4 regions of the Nakamurella deserti genome follow, and region 3 is predicted to be linked to each of the others. Evidence: riboswitches for the same ligand, from Rfam matches in the RefSeq annotation. Region 3 holds a riboswitch; each other region holds the start of a gene.
The links. A riboswitch is a leader RNA that binds a small molecule or an ion and turns the genes downstream of it on or off. The one in region 3 is predicted to bind S-adenosylmethionine.

Region 1 (5,389 bases), on a different contig from region 3:
ACCGGACCGACGGAGTGGGAGCGGCCGGGCCAGGAGGTCGGCGTCGGCCCGCACCCGTTGCCGTGGCCGGCCGGCGATCACTACGACCCCGAGCTGCTGGCCGCGGGCGACCGCCGCAACGTCGTCGACCGCTACCGCTACTGGCGGCGCGAGGCCATCGTCGCCGACCTCGACCGGGTGCGGTTCCCGTTCGAGGTGGCCATCGAGAACCTGGGCCACGACCACAACATCGGTACCGTCGTCCGCACCGCGAACGCCTTCGCCGCGGCCCGGGTGCACATCGTCGGCCGGCGCCGGTGGAACCGGCGGGGGGCCATGGTGACCGACCGGTACCAGCACCTGGAGCACCACCCGACGGTCGGGGGACTCGCCGACGACATCCGGCGACGCGGTCTCGTGCTGGTCGCGGTGGACAACCTGCCGGGAGCGGCACCCCTGGAGCGCACCGCACTGCCCGAGCGGGCCGTCCTGCTCTTCGGTGCCGAAGGGCCGGGGCTCAGCCCGGAGGCCACCGCCGCGGCCGACCTCCACGTGTCCATCGCCCAGTTCGGCTCGACCCGGTCCATCAACGTCGGGGTGGCCGCCGGGATCGTGATGCACGCCTGGATCCGCGAGCACGCCGGACCACCGCCGGCCTGAGCACGGCGTCCCGTCGCGGACCGCGACGCCGCCACGACCACGAACGCGCCCGCCGGGACCGGCCGAGCCGGCGTACCCGGAACGCCCCGCCGCGCCGGTTACCCTCACCAGCGTGGACCTGGAAACCGTGAAGACCGTGGCGATCGTGGCCATCATCGCCATCGCCGTGATCGGGCTGCTGCTCGCGATCGTGATCCGCAAGATCGTCGGCAAGATCATCAGCCTGGTCGTCGCTGCGGTCCTGGTCCTCGTGGCGTGGCAGCAGCGCGACAAGGTCGTGAGCTACGCCGAGGAGGTCCAGGGACAGGCCTGCGACTCGGTCTCCGGGGCGGTCGACAACCCGACCACACGGGAGGCGACGTCCTTCCTGGGGATCGGGATCAGCCTGCCCGACGGCTGGTGCACCGCCCGCTGACCGGACTCCGACGCCCCGGACGACAGAACCCCCGGGCCGTCGGCCCGGGGGTTCTGTCGGAGTGAGGGGACTCAGACGGTCTTGGCGTCGTTCTCGATGCCCTCGGCCGCGTCGTCGACCGCCGCGTCGGACTCGGCGGGGCTGATGCCCTTCCGGCGCTTCTGCAGCAGGTGCATGACCGCGGGGACGACCAGGCCGAGCACGATGACCGCGACCGCGGCGACGAAGATGAGGTCGACGTTCTCGCGGATGAAGGTGATCTGGCCGAGGAAGTAGCCGGCCAGGGTGACGGTGGCGACCCAGATGATCCCGCCGATGGCGGAGTAGGTCAGGTAGATCCTGCGGTCCATCTTCGACGCACCGGCCATCACGGTGGCCACCGTGCGCACGATCGGCACGAACCGGGCCAGTACGACGGTGATCTTCCCGTACTTCTCGAAGAACGCCGCGGACCGGTCGATGTGCTCCTTCTTCAGGAACTTCGCGTCCGGGCGGCTGAAGACGGCCGGACCGACCTTGTAACCGATCCAGTAGCCCACGACGTTGCCGACGAAGGCGGCCAGCGCCAGCAGTGCGACGAACAACCAGATGTTGATGTCGATACCGCCGGCGGCGCCCTGGGCGACCAGCAGGCCGGCCAGGAATAGCAGCGTGTCACCGGGGAGGAAGAAGCCGATCAGGATGCCGCACTCGGCGAAGATGATCAGCAGCACGCCGACCACCGCCCACGATCCCAGCGAGGAGATCAGGTTCGAGGGGTCCAGCCAGCCGGGCAGCAGGGCGAGTTCAGTCGTCATCATCGTCGACCAGTATGGATCAGTGACCCCGCCGTTCGGGGGCTTCGCGAGGAAGGCCACACCCACGCAACCTGCGGTTCCCCCGGTCGCCGGACCGGGTTCACGCTGCGTGGTGGCGCCCGCGGTGGGGTGGGCGCGCGGTCGAGCCGGTACCTTGCTCATCGGTGCGGGCCCGTCCGCCGGTGTCCGATCCGGGAGGCAGCGTGACGCAGGGTCCACCGGTGGCCGAGATCGGCGCCCGCGCGGCCGCCGACGCCGGTGGGGTGGATGTCGCCCTGCTGGACGACTTCCTGCCGGTGCTGGTCGACGCGGTCGCGTCCGGCCGGCGGCTGCAGCGCCGCGACCTCGCCCGCTACCGGGACGCCGGCCGCGCGGCGGCCGATCGAGGGGTGCCGCCGCGGGCGCTCGTCGATCTCTACCTGTCCGCCGCCTGGCGGCTCTGGCGGCATCTCCCCGAGGTGGTCGCGGCCCGGGACGATCCGGCGGCGGTCGTGCAGGCCGGTGAGGTGATGCTGCGGTCGGTCGACGACGCCGTCGCCGTCCTCATCGAGGGGTACCAGCTCGCCCGGCGGGATCTCGTCCGGTCGCAGGTCGCCGCCCGCCGGGAGTTCGTGGACGACCTGCTGATCGGGGGCGCGCAGGCGCTGCCCAACCTCGTGCAGCGCGCCGGCCTGTTCGGCCTGAGCCTGGTGGGCCCGCAGGCGGTCATCGTGGTGCGCGCCGAACGCGACTTCACCGACAGCTCTCCGCTGACGACCCTGCTCGAACGGGCCATCCAGGGCGGCAGCGCCGACGCCGACGCGCTGGTCACCACCAAGGACGGACTCCTGGTCGTCGTGTTCGCCGCGCCGGACCGGGCGGCGATCGACGAGGTGATCGCGGGCCTGACCGGAAGCCTGCCGTCGGATCCCGGGGAGGGGGTCAACCTCCGCCGGACCGCCGCGGTGGGCTCCTGGCGGATGGGGGTGGGCCGGGCGCACCAGGGCCCCGGCGGCGTGCGGGCGTCCTACGAGCAGGCGCTGGAGGCACTCGAGCTGGGTGCCCAGCTGGGCGGGACCGCCCAGGTGCTGGACGCGGCCGATCTGCTGATGCACCGGGTTCTGGTGCGCGACCGGGCCGCGATGCTGGAGCTTGTCGAGACGGTGCTGGCGCCGTTGGTGCACGCCCGGGGCGGTGTCGAGCCGATGCTGCAGACCCTCGAGGCGTACTTCGCCGCGGGTGGTAACGCCTCCCTGGCCGGTCGCTCGCTGCACCTGTCGGTGCGGGCGCTGACCTACCGGCTGGCCAAGATCGCCGAACTTACCGGACGCGACCCCGCCGACCCGGCGCAGCGCTTCGAGCTGCAGACCGCGGTCACCGGCGCCCGGCTGCTGGGCTGGCCGGACCGGGCCTGACCGTCAGGAGGTGGCCGAGGGTCGCCGCAGCCGGATGTCGTTGCACGCCTCGCACACCGACGCCGGGATGACGCCGAGCGCCTGCAACCGACCGAAGGCGACGCAGCCGAGACACACGGCGAACACCGACTCCAGCGTGGCCGCCACGGTGATCATCCCGACCAGCACCAGGGCGGCGGTGGGAGAACCGGTGACGAGGCACCCGAAGGCCGCGATCGACAACGTCGCGCCGACGGCCTGCGCGAACCGCTTGGGCGGTCCGGGCACGGGTACCGCCGGGCCGAGTCGCGGCGCGATGACCTGGGTGGCGAGCCGCCCGAACAACGAGAACCGCGGCCCCGCCGCCACCCGGGCGAGAAAGCCCAGGGCCAGCAGGCCCAGCAACCAGGGGCTGCCGGTGACCAGCACGGCGGTACTCAGCAGCACGACCAGGCCGGCGACGGCCCGCGCGGCCTTCTCGTTGACGGGGTGGGGGAAGGCGAACACCGCAGCCACGGCAGCTCCCGGGAACGGGACCGGACGGCATCCGGTCACGACGTTGCCGGCGTCGGTCGACGCCGGCCAGGTGGTTCTCCTGGAGCACCCCGTCGTCGCGGAGGGTTGCCGGTCAGCCAGCCAGAGCTTGTCGCTGACGCTCATCACCTGAACGCCACGATACCGGGCGCGCATCCGGGTCTGGACTGCGTCGGCGACACCGCGACAGCCCGCGCCCGGGCGCGCATCCGGTCGGGCGTGGGTCGGTGACAGCACGGCAGCCCGCGCCCGACGTGCGTCCGGTCGGGCGTGGGTCGGTGACGCCGCGACAGCCGCGCCTCGGTTGCGCGCGGGTCCGGCGCCACCGCGACAGCCGCGCCCGGGGGTGCGTCCGGGGGGCCGGTCGGCGTCGGGCCGGAGTCGGCTGACCTCCATCCGCGTCCCGTCGGTCCGCGGTCGCACACCACTCCGAGGGCTTTGACAGACGTTTACCATCTTCGGAGTGAATCTGCCGAGGTTCGGCAACGAAAAGGGCGCACCTTGTGTCGAAGTGTTCATGGTTGGGCAGTCGGAAGGGCGGCACTCTGGAGACATCGCGGCGAGGTCTGCCGCAGCGCCAACCCGCACCACACCCGACTCCCCCTGCGAAGGACTGCCGTGAACGTTCCCCTCTGGGCCTGGGCCGCTTTCGGCGCCGTGGTCGTCATCATGCTGGCCGTCGACCTGCTCGCCCATCGCGGTGCGCACGTCATCAAGTTCAAGGAAGCCGCCATCTGGAGCGCGGTCTGGGTCGGCCTCTCGCTGATCTTCGCCGTCGTCGTCTGGTTGACCCTGGGCGGCGGCGCCGCGGTCGACTTCACCACCGCGTGGTTGCTGGAGAAGTCCCTCAGCGTCGACAACCTGTTCGTCTTCGCGCTGATCTTCGGCTACTTCAAGGTGCCCCGTGAGTACCAGCACCGGGTGCTGTTCTACGGCGTCATCGGCGCCCTGGTGTTCCGCGGCATCTTCCTCGCCGCCGGTGTCGCCATCGTCACCAAGTTCACCGCCGTGCTGTTCGTCTTCGGCGCCATCCTGATCTACAGCGCGATCAAGATGCTCAAGGACGATGACGAGTCGATGGACCCGGGCAAGAGCTTCGCGGTCCGGATGCTCCGCAAGATCGTGCCCGTGTCCGACGAGTACCGCGGCACCAAGTTCTTCTACAAGGAGGCGGGCAAGCGCATCGCCACCCCGCTGCTGGCGGTCGTGGTGGCCATCGAGGCCGCGGACCTGATCTTCGCCGTCGACAGCGTGCCGGCCGTGCTGGCCGTCAGCAGCGACCCGTTCATCGTCTACTCCAGCAACGCCTTCGCCATCCTGGGCCTGCGTGCCCTGTACTTCCTGCTCGCCGGGATGCTGAAGAAGTTCCACCTGCTGAGCAAGGGTCTCGCCTTCATCCTCGCCTTCATCGGCGTGAAGCTGTTCCTGCAGGCCGGCCACAAGACCATCTCGACCTCCATCCCGGAGATCCCGTCGCTGGTCTCGCTGGCGGTCATCGTCGTCGCGTTGACGCTCTCGATCGTGCTGTCGCTGCGCAAGCCGCTGCCGCCGGAGGAGGAGGAGACGCTGGAGGACGCGGAACTGCAGGCCCACGACCGCCACGACATCGTGGACGGCATCGAGCACCCGCA
Region 2 (5,389 bases), 450 kb from region 3:
TCGACCTGCCAGGCGCTGTGCATCCGTCCATCCCATCGCGGCCCGTTCCCTGGCGCCAGCGGATGGGCGACGTCATCGGACGCTTGATGGTCCCGTGGTCGGCGGTGTGCACCACCTCGACCTGCCAGGCACTGTGCATCCGCTCATCCCACCGGGGCCCGCCCCGGAGCGCCGGGCGACTCCGCCGACCGCCGGATGCTCTGGAGCTCGGCGGTGAGCACCACCTCAACCCGCCAGGCACCGATCATCCGCCCATCCCACCGGGCCCGCCCCGAGGCACCAGCGGACGGGCGACTCGATCGGCCCTCGCGACCGGCCCGTGCGCATTATTATTCAAGCCGCACCGTCCGTTGGGCCCACCACGCACACCGGGCGACCCGCACGACAGCCGCCCGGTCCCGAGATCCGCCGACCGGTGCGACCCACGACAGGAGCGATCCGTGCACTCTCCCGACACCGCCCTCGACGGTCGCGAACGCATCCTGCACAGCACGGTCACGTTGCTCATCGAACGTGGTCTCGGCGCGATCGACGCCGACGCGATCTGCGCCGCCGCCGGCCTCGGGCGGGCCGAGTTCGACCGTTGGTTCGATTCCCTGGAGAGCATCTACGTCGCGATCACGGCGAGGTTGCTCGACTCGCACGTCGCCAATCCGGGCGGCCCCGTCCGGTTGGCCGCGTGCCTGGAGACCGGGCTGCGCACCTCGCTGCGTGCGGTCTGGGACATGATCGAGCAGCGGATCGACGAGCACCACGCCCTGCACGTCCTGCTGCTCGGCCAGGTGGGGGACCCGGGGCTGCTGGCCCGGATGGGGTTCTCGCTGCACACGACCCACCTGCGCATCGCCGAGCAGTGGCTGGCCGGCGTCGAGGCCCGGTACGGCATCGAATGGGTCGTCCCCGTCCCGCAGCTCGCCGCCCTGGTGCAGGCGACCCTCGACGGCCTGATGATCGACTACGTCGCGCGCCGCGACGGGGTCCAGGCGCGGGAGGTGCTCGACATCTTCGCCGGGCACCTGGCGACCAACGCGCTGCTGGTCTGACCGCGCACACGACGGCTCTCGGGGAACCCTCCCGCGCCGTCGCCGGACCGTACGGAGCGGCCGAGCCGGACCCGGCGATCACACCGTTGTCCCCCCGAACGGTCGGATACACTTTCGACCAGGTCATGAGTTCCAGCGTCAAGCCCCGGCTCGCTGGGCGGCAACCCTCCACACGCGGTGGGGTGCCCCGGGTGATTGACCCGGTGTCCCGCGAAGTGCGGGACACAAGCGCGGTCCGCCAGCAGGTGGACCAGTGGGACGCCTGAACGGAGCGCCGCTGTGTGTGCACGAATGTGTTGTCGCCGCTGACGCGCGGCTGATCGCCCGCCGCCCGGATCCGTCCGCCGCACGCGATCAGCCCCACCGGCCCGCACCACCCCGATCCCCGCGATCCGCCGTCGACCGTCGCATTGTCGCGCCCCGTCGGACCGCCCTCCCCGTCGCCGTCGGCGACGAGAAATGAGCATCTCCGTGAGCAACGACTGGAAGTTCGAGACCCTCCAGATCCACGCCGGCCAGGCGCCCGACGCCACCACCCACGCCCGCGCGCTGCCGATCTACCAGACCACCTCCTTCGCCTTCGACTCCTCCGCGCACGGTGCGAAGCTGTTCGCCCTGCAGGAGCTGGGCAACATCTACACCCGCATCCACAACCCCACCCACGACGCCGTCGAGCAGAAGATCGCCGCGCTCGAGGGCGGCGTCGGTGCGCTGCTGGTCGCCTCCGGGCAGGCCGCCGAGTCGATCGCGCTGCTCACCGTGGCCAACGCCGGCGACCACATCGTCGCCTCCCCGCGCCTGTACGGCGGCACCTACAACCTGCTGCACTACACGCTGCCGAAGTTCGGCATCACGGTCAGCTTCGTCGAGAACCCGGACGACCTCGAGTCCTGGCAGGCGGCGGTGCTGCCCAACACCAAGGCCTTCTACGCCGAGTCCATCTCCAACCCGCAACTGGACATCCTCGACTTCGAAGGCGTCTCCGGCGTCGCGCACGCCAACGGAGTGCCGCTGATCGTCGACAACACCGTCGCCACCCCGTATCTCATCCGGCCGCTGGAGCACGGCGCCGACATCGTGGTGCACTCGACCACCAAGTACCTGGGCGGGCACGGCGTCGCCATCGGCGGTGTCATCGTCGACTCCGGGAACTTCGACTGGACCGCGGATCCCGAGAAGTTCAGCATCTTCAACACCCCGGACCCGAGCTACAACAACCTCACCTGGGGCGTCGACCTGGGCCCGGACGGGTTGTTCGGCGTCAACGTCGCGTTCATCTTCAAGGCCCGCCTGCAGTTGCTGCGCGACCTCGGCCCGGCCACCACACCGTTCAACGCCTTCCTGCTCAACCAGGGGCTGGAGACGTTGTCGCTGCGGCTGGAGCGCCACGTCGCCAACGCGACCGCGGTCGCGGAGTTCCTCGAGGGTCGGGCGGAGGTCGCCTCGGTGAACTACCCGGCCCTCGCGTCGTCGAAATGGCATGCGCTGCAGCGGAAGTACTCCCCGAACGGTGGCGGCGCCATCGTCGCGTTCGAGGTGAAGGGCGGCGCGGCCGCGGGAGAGGCGTTCGCCGACGGACTCGAGATCTTCTCCAACCTCGCCAACATCGGTGACGTGCGGTCGCTGGTCATCCACCCGGCGTCCACGACCCACTCGCAGCTCACCCCCGAGGAGCAGGCCAGCACCGGCGTCACCCCGGGCCTGATCCGGCTCGCGGTCGGTATCGAGCACATCGACGACATCCTGGCCGATCTGGAGAAGGGCTTCGCCGCGGCGGCCGCCGCGAACGAGGCCGCCGTGGCCGAGCCGGCGGACGCCGCCGTCGAGCCCGTCGAACCGGAAGTGGCCCCCGCGGGCGTCTGAGATCGTTGAACGTTCACACTCCTACGACCACGAAACTGGCATGCTGATCTCCATGGCCTACGCCGATCGCACCGCGCCCGACCCGGGAGCCGGCTCCACCGGCGTCCGGGCGGGGGCGGTGCTGTCCGCCGTTCCCGGGCGGCGCCCCGACGTCACCGTCTCGCCGCTGTCCCGCGTCGAAGTGACGCCGCGTCCGGAGATCTGGCGGGAAGGCGATCCGGTGGCGGGCCGCCGCTTCGCCGACATCGGCGACCTCGTGCTGGAGAACGGCGCCGTGCTGCCGGACGTCCGGATGGCGTACGAGACCTGGGGCACGCTCGACGAGGCAGGCGGCAACGCGGTGCTGGTGCTGCACGCGCTCACCGGTGACGCGCACGTGGTCGGCCCGGCCGGACCGGGTCAGCCGACGCCCGGGTGGTGGGACGGTCTGATCGGCCCCGGCGCGGTGCTGGACACCGACGAGCTGTTCGTCGTCGCGCCGAACGTGCTCGGCGGCTGCCAGGGCACCACCGGCCCGTCGTCCATCGCGGCGGACGGGCGTCCCTACGGCTCCCGGTTCCCCACCCTCACCATCCGCGACCAGGTCGCCGCGGAGGCCGCACTGGCCGACGCGCTCGGCATCCGGACCTTCCTGGCCGTCATCGGCGGCTCCATGGGCGGGATGCGCGTGATGGAGTGGGCCGTCGGCCAGCCCGGCCGGTTGCAGGCGGCCGTCGCCCTGGCCACCTGCGGTTACTCCTCAGCCGACCAGATCGGCTGGACCACGCCGCAGCTGTCGGCCATCCGGGCGGATCCGCACTTCCACGGCGGTGACTACTACGACGGCGAATGGCCGTTGGCCGGGATGGCGGTGGCGCGGCAGATCGCGCACGCGACCTACCGCAGCGAGCACGAGCTCAACACCCGGTTCGGTCGTCAGGACCAGCCGGGGGAGAGCACCGCCGACGGCGGGCGTTACGCCGTGCAGTCCTACCTCGAGTACCACGGGGCCAAGCTCGGTCGCCGGTTCGACCCGAACTCCTACCTGTGCCTCACCGAGGCGATGAACTCCCACGACCTGGGCCGTGGTCGCGGCGGTCTGACCGCCGCACTGCAACGCATCACCGCCGAACTCACCGTGGCCGTCGTCGACTCCGACCGGCTCTTCCCCCCGCACCTGGGGTTGGAGCTCGCGGCCGCCCCCACCACCCGCCCGGTCGTCACCATGCACTCGGAGTTCGGTCACGACGGGTTCCTGATCGAGGCCGATCAGGTGGAGGCGGTCGTCGCGGACGCGGTGGCCTCCGTGCGCGCCGCCCGGGTGGCCGGCACCGTCGACCGCTGAGGCGCGCCGCCGCGCCAACAGCGCCACCAGGAGCACCGACGGCCCGACGACCTCGAACGGCACACGGACGACGCCACGCCGGTGAGCATCGGGAGCCCGCCGATGTCGCCCGGCAACCCGACGACGCGTCACCGGTGAGCGTCGCCAGGCCCGCCGACTCGGACGGGAACCCGCACGACGCCCAACCCGCGAGCGCCGAAGTCGAAGGGAGTCTGGCGCTGCGTCACGGTCAGCGTCGACGGTTCGCCGACGTCGACGGGCACCCCCACGACGCCGATCTCGCGGGCGAATGACCACGGTCCGACGACCGGTCACGCGCGGGTCGCGCCGGTCAGCGCAACGGCGATGAGCGACCCTGCGGCGAACAGGGGTGTGACCCACATCACGTGGTCGACCCGCTTGAGCCGACCGACGGAAACGCCTTCCCGAACGTTCACAGCCGCTCCACAGGTCTGGCCCGGGCCGGACGGACCGGACTAATTTCCTGCCTGACCGCCCGGGTCCACCGGGCCGCGAAGGAGCGGAGCAGACGTGCGGATGCGAAACAGATGGATCGTCGGGTCGGCGGCGGGGCTGCTCGCCGCCGCCCTGGTGTCACCGGTCGCGCAGGCCGGCGACGGGCGTGGCGGGCACGGTGGTGGCGGGCACGGCGGGCACGGCGGTGGCGACCCCAGCGGGATCACCGTCGTCGCCTCGGGTCTCGACGGGCCGCGGCAGATCTCCGACAAGGGCCGGGGCCACACGATCTTCGTGGCCGAGGCCGACGCCGGCCGGGTCTCCCGGGTCGACGTCCGGTCGGGCGAGGTGACGCCGTTGCTCACCGACCTCGGGGCCGGCCTCGTGCAGGGCGTGGACAAGGTGCACGGTCAGATCCTGGTGGCCGTCGGCGAACCCGGTCCCGGCAGCGAAGCGCCCGAGACGCCGTTCGGCATCTCGGTGCTGCTGGGTTCCTCCGGCGGCGGGACCCCCGAGGTGCTCGAGGACCTCGGTCAGTTCGAGCGGGACAACAACCCCGACGGCCAACCCCAGTTCGGACCGGAGGGCCTGCCCCTGGAGGCGTTGTCCAATCCGTACTTCGTCCGCGCCCACCGGGACGGCAGTGCGCTGATCGCCGACGCGGGCGGCAACGACATCCTGTTCCGCACCGCGGCCGGTGATC
Region 3 (5,389 bases):
CCGCGGCTTCAGCCACGGCTGGGGAGCGTCCCCGGCGAACCGCGAACTCGTCAGGTGGTTGCGGGAGGTCAACCGCGACCGACCCGCCGACGACCTGGTCCGTTTCGCCGGCTTCGACGGACCGCTGGAGATGGCGGCCGCGTCGAGTCCCCGGTGCGCCCTCGAACCCTTGCACCGCTTCCTCGCGCACCACCTGGGTGACGATCGGATGCCCTGTCCTGTCGAGCTCCTGGGCGAACTGGTCGGACCGGACGATCGCTGGACGGACCCGGCCGCGATGTACGACCCGGCGCGGTCGATCGGCGGATCCACCGACGTCGCCCGGTTGCGGGTGATCGCCGACGACCTCGTCGCCCTGCTGGAGGCCGAACGACCGGGCCTGCGGTCGACGTCGTCCGGGCGGGAGGTGGAGCGGGCCGAGCTCCGGGCCCGCTCGGCGGTGGGGCTGCTGCGGTATCACGCCGCGATGGCCACTCCGGCCGGCGACCGGCTCCAGCGGCTGTGCGCCCTGCGGGACGCGATGATGGCCGCGGAACTCCTCGCGCTGGCCGCCCGCGGTCCGGTGTTCGTCCACGCCCACAACAGCCATCTGCAGCGCACGGCCAGCACCATGAGCATGGGCGGCCCGCCGTTCTCCTGGTGGGGCGCCGGCGCTGTCGTCGCCTCGCATCTCGGCACCGACTACGGACACCTGGCCGGTGCGGTCGGCACGGTCCGGGCCCACGGTGTGGACGTTCCGGCGCCGGACACGCTCGAGGGGCTGCTGCACGCCGTGCCGACGGGGAGGTTCCTGATCGACGCCCGTTCGTTGTCGGACGCCACGGCCGGTCCGCCGGCCCGGGTGTCGCCGTGGTTCGGCTACGCCCCGCTGGATCCTGCGCAGCTGGACACCGTCGACGGCGTGGTCTTCGCCCGGGACGCCTGAGCGCGGCCGTTCTCGCCCCCATCCGTGACTCCTACCACCTCGGTTGCATTTGACGGCAGCTCGACGTAGCGTCATCCCCGGTCACGAGTTCCAGCGATCAGCTCCGGCTTGCTGGGCAGCAACCCTCCCTCCGCGGTGGGGTGCTCCGGATGAGGACCTGGCGGCACCGCAGCAGCGGTCACCGCAAGCGCGGGCAGCTCGACTGCCCCGAACGGGAGGGCAGGATCGTGGGCGCGTCACCCTGCACCTGCGGCGGCGGTCCGGTGCGCTACCCGCGCTTCCGGCTGCACCTCGACCTCGGACGGCTGAGCTCGTCCCTGTGTCCCGCCATCCGGGTCTGACCGATCCCCCGCGTCCGCTCCCGCGGACGACCCCCGCCGTTCCCCGCACCCGAACGGTGGCGCACCTCCGAGCCAGTCCCGTGCGCACGTCGCACGGCGTCCCCGCACACCATCCGAAGGCATCCCATGACGACCCTGTCGACCCCATCCGGCGTGGCCGCGACTCCCGGCCCGCCATCCGCACCGCCGCGGCCGGAACCGAGACCGGCCCCCCGTGACATCGAGATCCGTTACAGCACCATCGATGTCGACGCCCTGACGGTGGCCCGGCGGTGGCACCCATGGCGCTGGATCGCCACCGCCGCGGTGCTGGTGCTCGGCGCCCAGTTCGTGCACGGCCTGGCCACCAACGAGACCTGGGACTGGCCCACCTTCGGCGAGTACATCGTCAAGGACTCAATCCTGCGGGCGCTCGGGCTCACCCTGGAGCTGACGCTCTACGCGGTGGCCATCGGGTTCGTGGCCGGCATCGGCATCGCCGCGGCCCGGCTCTCCCGGATCCCGCTGCTGAAAGCCGTGTCCTGGGTGTTCGTCTGGGCCTTCCGCAGTATCCCGCTGCCGGTGCAGATCCTGTTCTGGTTCAACATCTCGGTGCTCTACAAGACGCTGAGTCTGGGGATCCCCTTCGGGCCGTCGTTCTTCGATTTCTCGGTGCGCAGCCTGTTCTCGCCGTTCACCGCCGCGGTCATCGCCCTTTCGCTGCACCAGGCCGCCTACGCGGCCGAGATCATCCGGGCCGGCATCATCTCCGTCGATCCCGGCCAGACCGAAGCGGCGGCGTCCCTGGGCATCCCGCGGCGCCGGCAGTTCTTCGCGATCGTCCTGCCGCAGGCGATGCGGGCGATCGTGCCCAACGCCACCAACGAGGTCATCGGGATGGTCAAGTCCACCTCGCTGCTGGCGGCCGTGGCGGTGGCCGACCTGTTCTACCAGGTGCAGGTCATCCTGGGCCGCAACGGCCGGGTCATCGCCCTGCTGATGGTGGCGACGGTCTGGTACATCGCGGTCACCACCGTGTTGACGGTCGCCCAGTTCTACGTCGAGCGGTACTTCGCCCGCGGGTCGTCGCGGCACCTGCCCCCGACGCCGCTGCAGCGACTGCGGACGAAGGTCGGCCATCTGGTGTTCCTGGCCCGGCAGGCGCGACCGGGCCGCGAACGAGACGCGGAGGCGGCGTCATGACCGCGCCGGCGCTGGAGATCAAGGGCGTCCACAAGGCCTTCGGCGCCCACGAGGTGCTCAGGGGCGTCGACCTGACCGTCCGGGCCGGCGAGGTCACGGTCATCCTGGGCCCGTCCGGCTCGGGCAAGTCGACGCTGCTGCGGGTGATCAACCACCTGGAGCCCGCCGAGCGCGGCGTGGTGCTGGTCGACGGTGAGCTGATCGGCTACCGGCTGGACGGCACGACGCTGCACCGGCTGAGCGAGAAGCAGATCCTGAAGCAGCGCTCGGCCATCGGCTTCGTGTTCCAGAACTTCAACCTCTTCGCGCACCGCACGGTCCTGCAGAACGTCATCGAGGCGCCGGTCTCGGCGCAGGGCCGGCCGCGGCGGGAGGTGGAGGCGGAGGCCCGGGAGTTGCTCGCCCAGGTCGGCCTGTCCGACAAGTTGCACGCCTACCCGCGGCAGCTCTCCGGCGGCCAGCAGCAGCGGGTGGCCATCGCCCGGGCCCTGGCGCTGCGGCCCACGGTCATCCTGTTCGACGAGCCGACGTCGGCCTTGGACCCGGAGCTGGTGGGTGACGTGCTCGCCGTCATCAGCGATCTCGCCGCCCGGGGCATCACCCTGGTCGTCGTCACGCACGAGATCGGCTTCGCCCGGCAGGTCGCCGACACCGTCGTCTTCCTCGACGAGGGCGTCATCGTCGAACAGGGCCCGCCCACCGAGGTTCTCGATCACCCGCGCGAGCCACGCACGCTCGCGTTCCTCTCCAGGGTTCTCTGACCTGATCAGCCTCCCCGCGAGCTCCCGCGGGGTCACCCCGGCGGCTGCGGCCGCCCCCGAAAGGAATCCCATGTCTCCCCGCTCCCGACGACCGCTCGCGTGGATCTCGGCCCTGGTGGCCGTCACCCTGGCGACCAGCGCCTGCGGCAGCTCCACCGGGACCGCCGCCGACGGCGACGCCGCGGCCAGCACCGTCGCCGCCGGCGCCATCGCACCCGCCGCCGACGAGTCGTCCGTCCCGCCCGCCGGTGGTGGCGTCAGCTTCGACCTCAGCCCCGAACAGGCGGGCCGGGTCACCGTCGCCGCCGTTCCCGAGATCGCCGCCCTGGTCCCGGCCGAGATCCGCGACAAGGGCACCCTGGTGGTCACCGGCTCGGCCGGCACCGCCCCGCCACTGCGCTTCTACGCCACCGACGACACCACGATCATCGGTAGCGAGGTGGACATCGCGTACCTCCTCGGTGACGTCCTCGGGCTGGATGTCCAGATCCAGGCGGCCGACTGGGCACAGAACTTCGTCAGGGTCGATTCCGGCGAGGTCGACGCCTTCATCTCCAACGTCACCGTCACCGAGGAGCGCAAGGAGAAGTACGACTTCGCCACCTACCGCCTGGACAACCTCGCCTTCGAGGCCCGCGCGGACAGCACCGTCACGATCACGAAACCGGCTGATGTGGCCGGACTCTCGATCGCCGTCGGTTCGGGGACGAACCAGGAGGCGCTGTTGGTGAAGTGGAACGAGGAGAACGTCGCCGCCGGTCTGGAGGCGGCCGACATCCAGTACTACCAGAACGCCACCGACTACTACCTGGCGCTGTCGTCGGGCCGGATCGACCTGTACTTCGGTCCGAGTCCGACCGCGGAGTACCACGCCGCGGTGACCGGCGAGACGAAGGTGGTGGGCCGCTTCTCCGGGGCAGGCGATGCGCTGCAGGGCAAGATCGCCACCCTGACCCTGAAGGGCAACGGTCTGGCCGAGGCACTGCAGGCGGCCATCGACCACACTCTCGCCGACGGCAGCTACCAGCGGGTGCTCGACCGCTGGGCCATCAGCAGCGAGGCCGTCCCGTCGTCGGAGCTCAACCCGCAGGGACTGCCGAAGACGACCGGCTGACCATCCGTTCCGGCCCGCTCCGGCCCCGGACCACCGGGGCCGGAGCATCCCCATCGATCGAGGACCTCCCGATGACCAGCACCCTCCCGTCCACCGGACCCCGCGTCGCCGTCGTCGGCGCCGGCGTCATGGGGTCCGCCGCCGCCTGGGCACTCACCCGGCGCGGCGCCCGGGTGGTGCTGTTCGAGCAGTTCGGACCCCGTCACCGGCGGGGTGCCTCGCACGGCAGCTCGCGGATCTTCCGGCACGGCTACCCGGAGCCGTCCTACGTCGCACTCGCCGCCCGGTCCCTGGACCTCTGGCACGCCCTCGAGCGGGACTCCCGCACCGCGCTGCTCACCCTCACCGCCGCCGTCGACCACGGTGATCCCGCCGCGCTGGACACCCGCGCGGCGGCGCTGTCCGAGGCCGGCCTGGAACACCGCATCCTGTCACCGGCCGAGGCGGCGCAGCGCTGGCCCGGGCTGCGCTTCGACACTGCCGCACTGGTGCACACCGCGGCGGGGCGGCTGCACGCCGACCGTGCGGTGGCCGCGTTCCAGCGGGTGGCGGGCTCCCACGGCGCCGATCTCCGTTTCGACACCCCGGTCGTCGCGGTGGACATCGACGACGACCGCGCCCGCGTCCGCACCGCTGCCGGCAGCGAGCGGTTCGACGCCGTGGTCACCGCCCCCGGCGCCTGGGCGGCCGACCTGCTGGCCGGTCTCGTCCCGCTACCGGCGCTGCGCACCACCCAGGAGCAGCCGGCCCACTTCCGACCGCTCGACCCGGCGCTGCCGTGGCCGTCGTTCGTGCACCATCCCGGTGGCGAGTGGACCGGGGAGGGCATCTACGGACTGGGGTCCGACGACGGCGTCAAGGTCGGCGAGCACGCCACCGGACCCGGGGTTCACCCGGACACCCGTGATTTCGTGCCCGACCCGGCCGGGGTGCAGCGGCTGGTCGAGTACACCCGGCGTTGGCTGCCCGGTGTCGACCCCGCCTCCGCCGAGCCGCTCACGTGTCTGTACACCTGTACGCCCGACCACGATTTCGTGGTCGACCGGCACGGGCCGCTGACCGTCGC
Region 4 (5,389 bases), 110 kb from region 3:
ATCCTGACGATCCTGGGTGGACTGATGGCGGGCATGCTGCTCGCCGCGCTCGACCAGACCATCGTCTCCACGTCGATCCGCACCATCGCCGACGACCTCGGCCAGTTGTCCGGCCAGGCCTGGGCGACGACCGCCTACCTGATCACCTCGACCATCACCACGCCGCTGTACGGCAAGCTGTCCGACCTCTACGGGCGTCGCCCCCTGTTCATCGCCGCCATCAGCATCTTCGTCGCGGGATCGGTGCTCAGCGGTGTCGCCACCTCGATGACCGAGCTGGCCGCCTTCCGTGCGGTGCAGGGTCTCGGCGCCGGCGGTCTGTTCTCCCTGGCGCTGGCCATCCTGGCCGACATCGTGCCGCCGCGTGAGCGCTCGCGCTACCAGGGCATGTTCCTCGCCGTCTTCGGGACCTCGTCTGTCATCGGCCCCATCATCGGTGGGTTCTTCGCCGGTGCGGACACGATCTTCGGCGTCACCGGATGGCGTTGGGTCTTCCTCATCAACGTCCCCATCGGCATCGTGGCGCTGGCCGTGGTGCTCAAGGTGCTGCACATCCCGCACACCCGGCGCGAGCACCGCATCGACTGGTGGGGAGCGGTCGCGCTGGTCGTCGGTATGGTGCCGCTGCTGCTGGTCGCCGAGCAGGGCAACAAGTGGGGTTGGACGTCGGCCGCCAGCCTGGTCTCGATCGTCGTCGGCGTGCTCGGCATCGTCGGCTTCGTGCTCATCGAGCGCCGCATGGGTGACGACGCGCTGATCCCGATGCGGCTGTTCGCCAACCGCCAGTTCTCGCAGGGGCTGGTCGTCAACGTGCTGATCGGCCTCGCGATGTTCGGAGCCCTGGCCACCCTGCCGCTGTACCTGCAGCTGGTGAAGGGGGCCACGCCGACCCAGTCCGGTCTGTGGCTGCTGCCGATGATGGTCGGCCTGATGGGCGGCTCCATCAGCTCCGGCATCATCACCGGCAAGACCGGCCGCTACAAGATCTTCCCCGTCGTCGGCACCGCGCTGCTGATCGTCGCGTTCGCGATGATGCTCGCGCTGATCAAGGTCGACACCCCGTACCTGGTCCTCGCCGGCACCTTCCTCGTCCTCGGCGCCGGGCTGGGCCTGAACATGCAGACGATGATGATGGCCGTCCAGAACACGGTGAAGGCCCGCGACATCGGTGTGGCCACGTCCTCAGCGACGTTCTTCCGGGCCACCGGCGGCACCATCGGCACCGCGGTGTTCCTGTCGCTGCTGTTCAACGGGCTGCCCACGAACGTCAACACCCAGGTGCAGGCGGTCGCCGGGACACCGGGGTTCCAGCAGGCGCTGGCGTCGTCGGGCAGTTCCATGCAGCAGTACGGCGCGCAGCTCGCGGGCCTCAGTGAGGATTCCGCGTTCATCAACACGCTGCCTGCGACCTTGGCTCAGCCCGTGAAGCAGGGCTTCGTGGACTCCACCCACGTCGTCTACATCCTCGCCGGCATCGTCGCGGTGCTCGCCTTCCTGCTGGTCCTCCTGCTCAAGGAGGTCCCGCTGCGCACCAAGTCCGCGCTGCAGGAGATCCAGGAGGAGGACGCCGCTGCGGCGGCGGCTGCGGGCAACGTCGGTCTCAACGACGCCGCCGGTGCCGAGCGCGAGCGGCAGCAGGACGACGATCTCGTCACGGCGGGTTCGGCTCCCACCGTTGAGGTCACCAAGCCGAGCGGCGGTCGGCACCGTCGCGACTGACGCGCTGGACCGTCCCTGAGACGGTCCTTAGACACGAGTGGCCCCCGACCTTTTGGTCGGGGGCCACCGTCGTGTTCGAGGTCTTACTGCCAGGCCACGATCTTCGGCAGGGTGCGCTGGTCGCGGAGCGGCTGCGGACGACCGTTGACGGTGACGTAGCGCAGTCCCGGGCCCTCGGTGGCGAGTGTGGTGACCGCGGCGATGAGCCGGTCGACGTGCTCGGTGGTGGTGCCGAGACCGACGGAGGCGCGGACAGCATGCCCGGTGCCGTCGACGGAGTCGCAGCCTGCCGCGCCGAGCAGGCGGCGGACGAGCGGCTGGGCGCAGAACGCGCCGTCGCGGACGCCGATGCCGTACTCGGCCGACAGTGCGCTGGCCACGACCGGAGACGACAGCGAGCTCAGGGTGAAGGTGGCGACACCGATGACGCTGGCCCCGCCGGTGAAGAGCGAGTGCACGGTGACGCCGGGGATGTCGGACAGCCCGCGGATCAACCGGGCGGTGAGGTCGCGTTCGGCGGTGACCAGCGCGTCGCGATCCGTGGTGAGCAGCGCATGGCAGGCGGTGGCCAGCGCCACGACGCCCGGGATGTTGGGGGTGCCGGCCTCGTGCCGGTCGGGGAGGGGCTTCCAGACGGTGCGGTCGTCCTCCACCGTGGAGGTGGCGCCGCCGCCGACGAGGTAGGGGGGAGCCTCGGCGAGCCAGTCGGCGCGGCCGATCAGCGCGCCCGCCCCGTAGGGGGCGTACACCTTGTGCCCGGAGATCGCGACGTAGTCCACCCACAGGTCGGTAATGGAGAAGGGCCGGTGCGGCGCGAGCTGGGCGGCGTCGAGGGCGATGCGGGCGCCGTGGGCGTGGGCGACGGCGGCGAGCCGGGCGATCGGCCAGATCTCGCCGGTCACGTTGCTCGCCCCGGTGACCACGACCAGCACCGGCCCGTTGCGGCGGGCGTCGCGGCAGGCGTCCCCGACGGCGCGGACGGCGGCCTGCGGGGTCGCCGGGGCGGGCAGGCGGACGACGGTGTGCTTCTCCCATGGGAGCAGCGTCGCGTGGTGCTCGGTTTCGAAGACGATGACAGTGGTGTCGTCGGGGAGGCAGTGCGACAGCAGGTTGAACGCGTCCGTGGTGTTGCGGGTGAACAGGACCGCGTCGTCGGAACGTCCGCCGACGAAGGCGCGGATGGGTTCGCGGGCGCCTTCGTACAGCGCGGTGCACAGCTGGGAGTCGAATCCGGCGCCGCGGTGCACGGAGGCGTACTGCTCGAGGACCGCGTCGACCGCGTCCTTGACGACCTGCAGCGAGGGGGCGGACGCGGCGTGATCGAGATTGGCGTACTCGACGTGGGAGCCGTCGGCCAGGGGTACCCGGTGACCGGCGCCGACGATCTCCAGGCCCGGTGCGTGGGCGCCGGTGATGGGCGTCGCGGCGTCGACGCTGGGCAGGGAGGCCTCGACGGGACCGGTGGCGGTGAGGAAGTGCAGGTCCTCGAGGGTGAGCGTCATGGCTGGTCTCCTTGCGGTCGAAGGACCGCCGGGGACGAGCCGGAGATCCGCGCTTGCCGCCGGCGACAACCGGACGGCCAGGTCTTCACCTGGGGCACCCCACCGCGGAGGAGGGTTGCCGGCTAGCAAACCAGGGTTTGTCGCTAGCACTCATGACCTACGCGACGACGTTAACACGGGTCCGGGCCGAGCTCGAAGCGGGTGTAACCGGGACCACAGCGGTGGGCTCAGTTGTCCACAACTTCGGCGAACGGGTGATGCTGCCCGGTGAACGTCTCTACGCTGGACCGGTCGCGGACGAAGCGGGGTGGAGCATGCGGCCGAACGGGTTGCGGCATGCCGGCGGCGGCGAGGACGACCGGGGGTCGATCACCCCGCTGTTGCTCGGCCTGACGCTGTGCCTGTTGCTCCTGGTGGCCGGGGTGACGGCGGCCGGGTCCGCGTTCCTGGGGCGCAGTCGGTTGCAGAACCAGTGCGACGGGGCGGCGCTGGCGGCCAGTGACGCGGCCGATGTGCCTGGACGGCCCCGACAGATGGCGCTCGCCAACGACGCCGCCATCGCCTACCTCGCGGTGCGCCCGGGTCGGGTCGGCGTGCGCGTCGTGGTCGGGGCCGACACGGTGACCGCCACGTGCTGGACCGACACCCCCATCACCTTCGGCGACATGTTCTTCACGCCCACCCTGCGTCAGGACGTGGAGTCGAGCAGCCGGCTGCGGTACGACCAGGCCTGATCACGCGTGATCGGGTCCGGTCAGTTGGGGCCGGCGACCAGCTCGCTGCGCCATTCGCCGACCGACACCGGGGTGGTGGAGCTCTGCGGCGGGGCGTCGAGCGCGCCGCCCACACCCACGTTCGATGTCCAGGTGACGGTCCAATTCGCGGTTGCCGTGACCGGCCAGGTTGCTGTGCCCCCGGTTCGTTCCGGCAGGGAGCGCCAACGGTAGGCATAGACGCACGCGTCCGAAGCAGCCGGCTTAGAAATGTTCGCGTTGGCGGTCGGGCCAGGATCGCGCCCCGGGCCGTCGCATGTGATGGTCGCCGGTGGCCCCTTAGGCGCCTTTGGGTTGGCGGGTTCACCCATGGACCACGTCACCGAACTCAGCGTGGCTGTGAGTGTCACAGTCACCGCTCCAGCCGTAGCCTGTGCAATCAGTGGACCTGGATTGTCAACCCACAGGTAGAGCCAGCGATTCACGGCTATTTGCGTGTCGGGTCCAAAGTGAAGGACCGGCGGGACGAATCGAATAGCTGCCTGTGCGCTTAGCGCAAGCGCCTCAGGGCTGACGGCGGTAGGTGTGGTCCCATTCCCAACGAAATAGGGCTGAGAGTTAGTAAATGGCACGGCTGCCGAGTTCGTCGGACAAATGTCGTAGGCAATAAATCCGTCTGCTGGCGTGTGTCCCGCCCAGAGCGGTGAGTCGGCGGCTGGCTGGGTAGGCATAGGTTGTTGCTTGCATAGGCTCTCCATTGAAGACTTGACGGCAGTGGCTCCTGTCGTAACCACCGCAATCAGCGTTTTCTTTACTACTGAATCAGTCGCGCCGACGATGCATACTTGATCGCCACAACCGGCCGTCGGGGCTGACGATCTTGAAACCGAGGGCTGGTCTGGGTCGGCGTACGCAGGAGCTAATACAACGAGGCTCTCGAGCGCCATCAATAGTGCTGCGCCGGCAATCCTCATCGCTAGCATTGGACACTGAAGTCGTTAACCACGGAGGTTACCAGCCATCGGTTGTCGATTTGGCTGACTGACACCGTTGCCGGATGGCGACGGTAGAAGCCGGGTGCATCGGGCGCAATGAGCGAATTTCCATTCGCATCGACGAAGATGGAAGCAGTGTTATCGACACAGTCGCTGAGTTCGACTGTTCCAGTTCCTACTTCCGTAACTCGAGGGTCGATGATCGTGCGGCCTTCTCCGCTGCCCTGTTGGAACGCGGGGTCCCTGACAAACTTTACAAGATTAGACGCCACTGGGTCTGCTGCGTATTCGTATATCTCTGAAGCCCAATCCCTCCGAGGGTCGGTGAAGGTGAGGTCCGAGACGCGGCGGTATCCGACATAAGCGTCGAGCGCTGCCTGTGCTTCACGGACCTGGTCTGGGCTGAGGTCCAAATTCGACCATGGCATCTTCGTGGGCTCTGAACTTGTCGACTCGGGGG

Region 1: linked by a shared signal. The riboswitch ahead of DB033_RS11970 (DUF4395 domain-containing protein) and the one ahead of DB033_RS16390 (amino acid ABC transporter permease) in region 3 are both predicted to bind S-adenosylmethionine.
Region 2: linked by a shared signal. The riboswitch ahead of DB033_RS14450 (bifunctional o-acetylhomoserine/o-acetylserine sulfhydrylase) and the one ahead of DB033_RS16390 (amino acid ABC transporter permease) in region 3 are both predicted to bind S-adenosylmethionine.
Region 4: linked by a shared signal. The riboswitch ahead of DB033_RS15875 (aminotransferase class V-fold PLP-dependent enzyme) and the one ahead of DB033_RS16390 (amino acid ABC transporter permease) in region 3 are both predicted to bind S-adenosylmethionine.

What each region holds. Positions count from the first base shown of each region.
Region 1 covers NZ_QCXS01000002.1:2,615,591-2,620,979, reverse strand. Annotated here, with positions in the region: gene DB033_RS11990 (TrmH family RNA methyltransferase) at 1-639, shown strand, start outside; gene DB033_RS11985 (hypothetical protein) at 752-1,054, shown strand; gene DB033_RS11980 (DedA family protein) at 1,126-1,854, opposite strand; gene DB033_RS11975 (PucR family transcriptional regulator) at 2,055-3,245, shown strand; gene DB033_RS11970 (DUF4395 domain-containing protein) at 3,249-3,740, opposite strand; SAM riboswitch class IV at 3,775-3,888, opposite strand; gene DB033_RS11965 (TerC family protein) at 4,377-5,389, shown strand, end outside.
Region 2 covers NZ_QCXS01000003.1:228,029-233,417, reverse strand. Annotated here, with positions in the region: gene DB033_RS14455 (hypothetical protein) at 441-1,043, shown strand; SAM riboswitch class IV at 1,165-1,280, shown strand; gene DB033_RS14450 (bifunctional o-acetylhomoserine/o-acetylserine sulfhydrylase) at 1,503-2,906, shown strand; gene metX (homoserine O-acetyltransferase MetX) at 2,947-4,230, shown strand; gene DB033_RS21690 (hypothetical protein) at 4,542-4,667, opposite strand; gene DB033_RS14440 (ScyD/ScyE family protein) at 4,768-5,389, shown strand, end outside.
Region 3 covers NZ_QCXS01000003.1:682,026-687,414, reverse strand. Annotated here, with positions in the region: gene DB033_RS16395 (erythromycin esterase family protein) at 1-925, shown strand, start outside; SAM riboswitch class IV at 1,005-1,121, shown strand; gene DB033_RS16390 (amino acid ABC transporter permease) at 1,393-2,448, shown strand; gene DB033_RS16385 (amino acid ABC transporter ATP-binding protein) at 2,445-3,209, shown strand; gene DB033_RS16380 (ABC transporter substrate-binding protein) at 3,280-4,323, shown strand; gene DB033_RS16375 (FAD-dependent oxidoreductase) at 4,395-5,389, shown strand, end outside.
Region 4 covers NZ_QCXS01000003.1:571,628-577,016, reverse strand. Annotated here, with positions in the region: gene DB033_RS15880 (MDR family MFS transporter) at 1-1,719, shown strand, start outside; gene DB033_RS15875 (aminotransferase class V-fold PLP-dependent enzyme) at 1,803-3,221, opposite strand; SAM riboswitch class IV at 3,266-3,379, opposite strand; gene DB033_RS15870 (pilus assembly protein TadG-related protein) at 3,536-3,955, shown strand.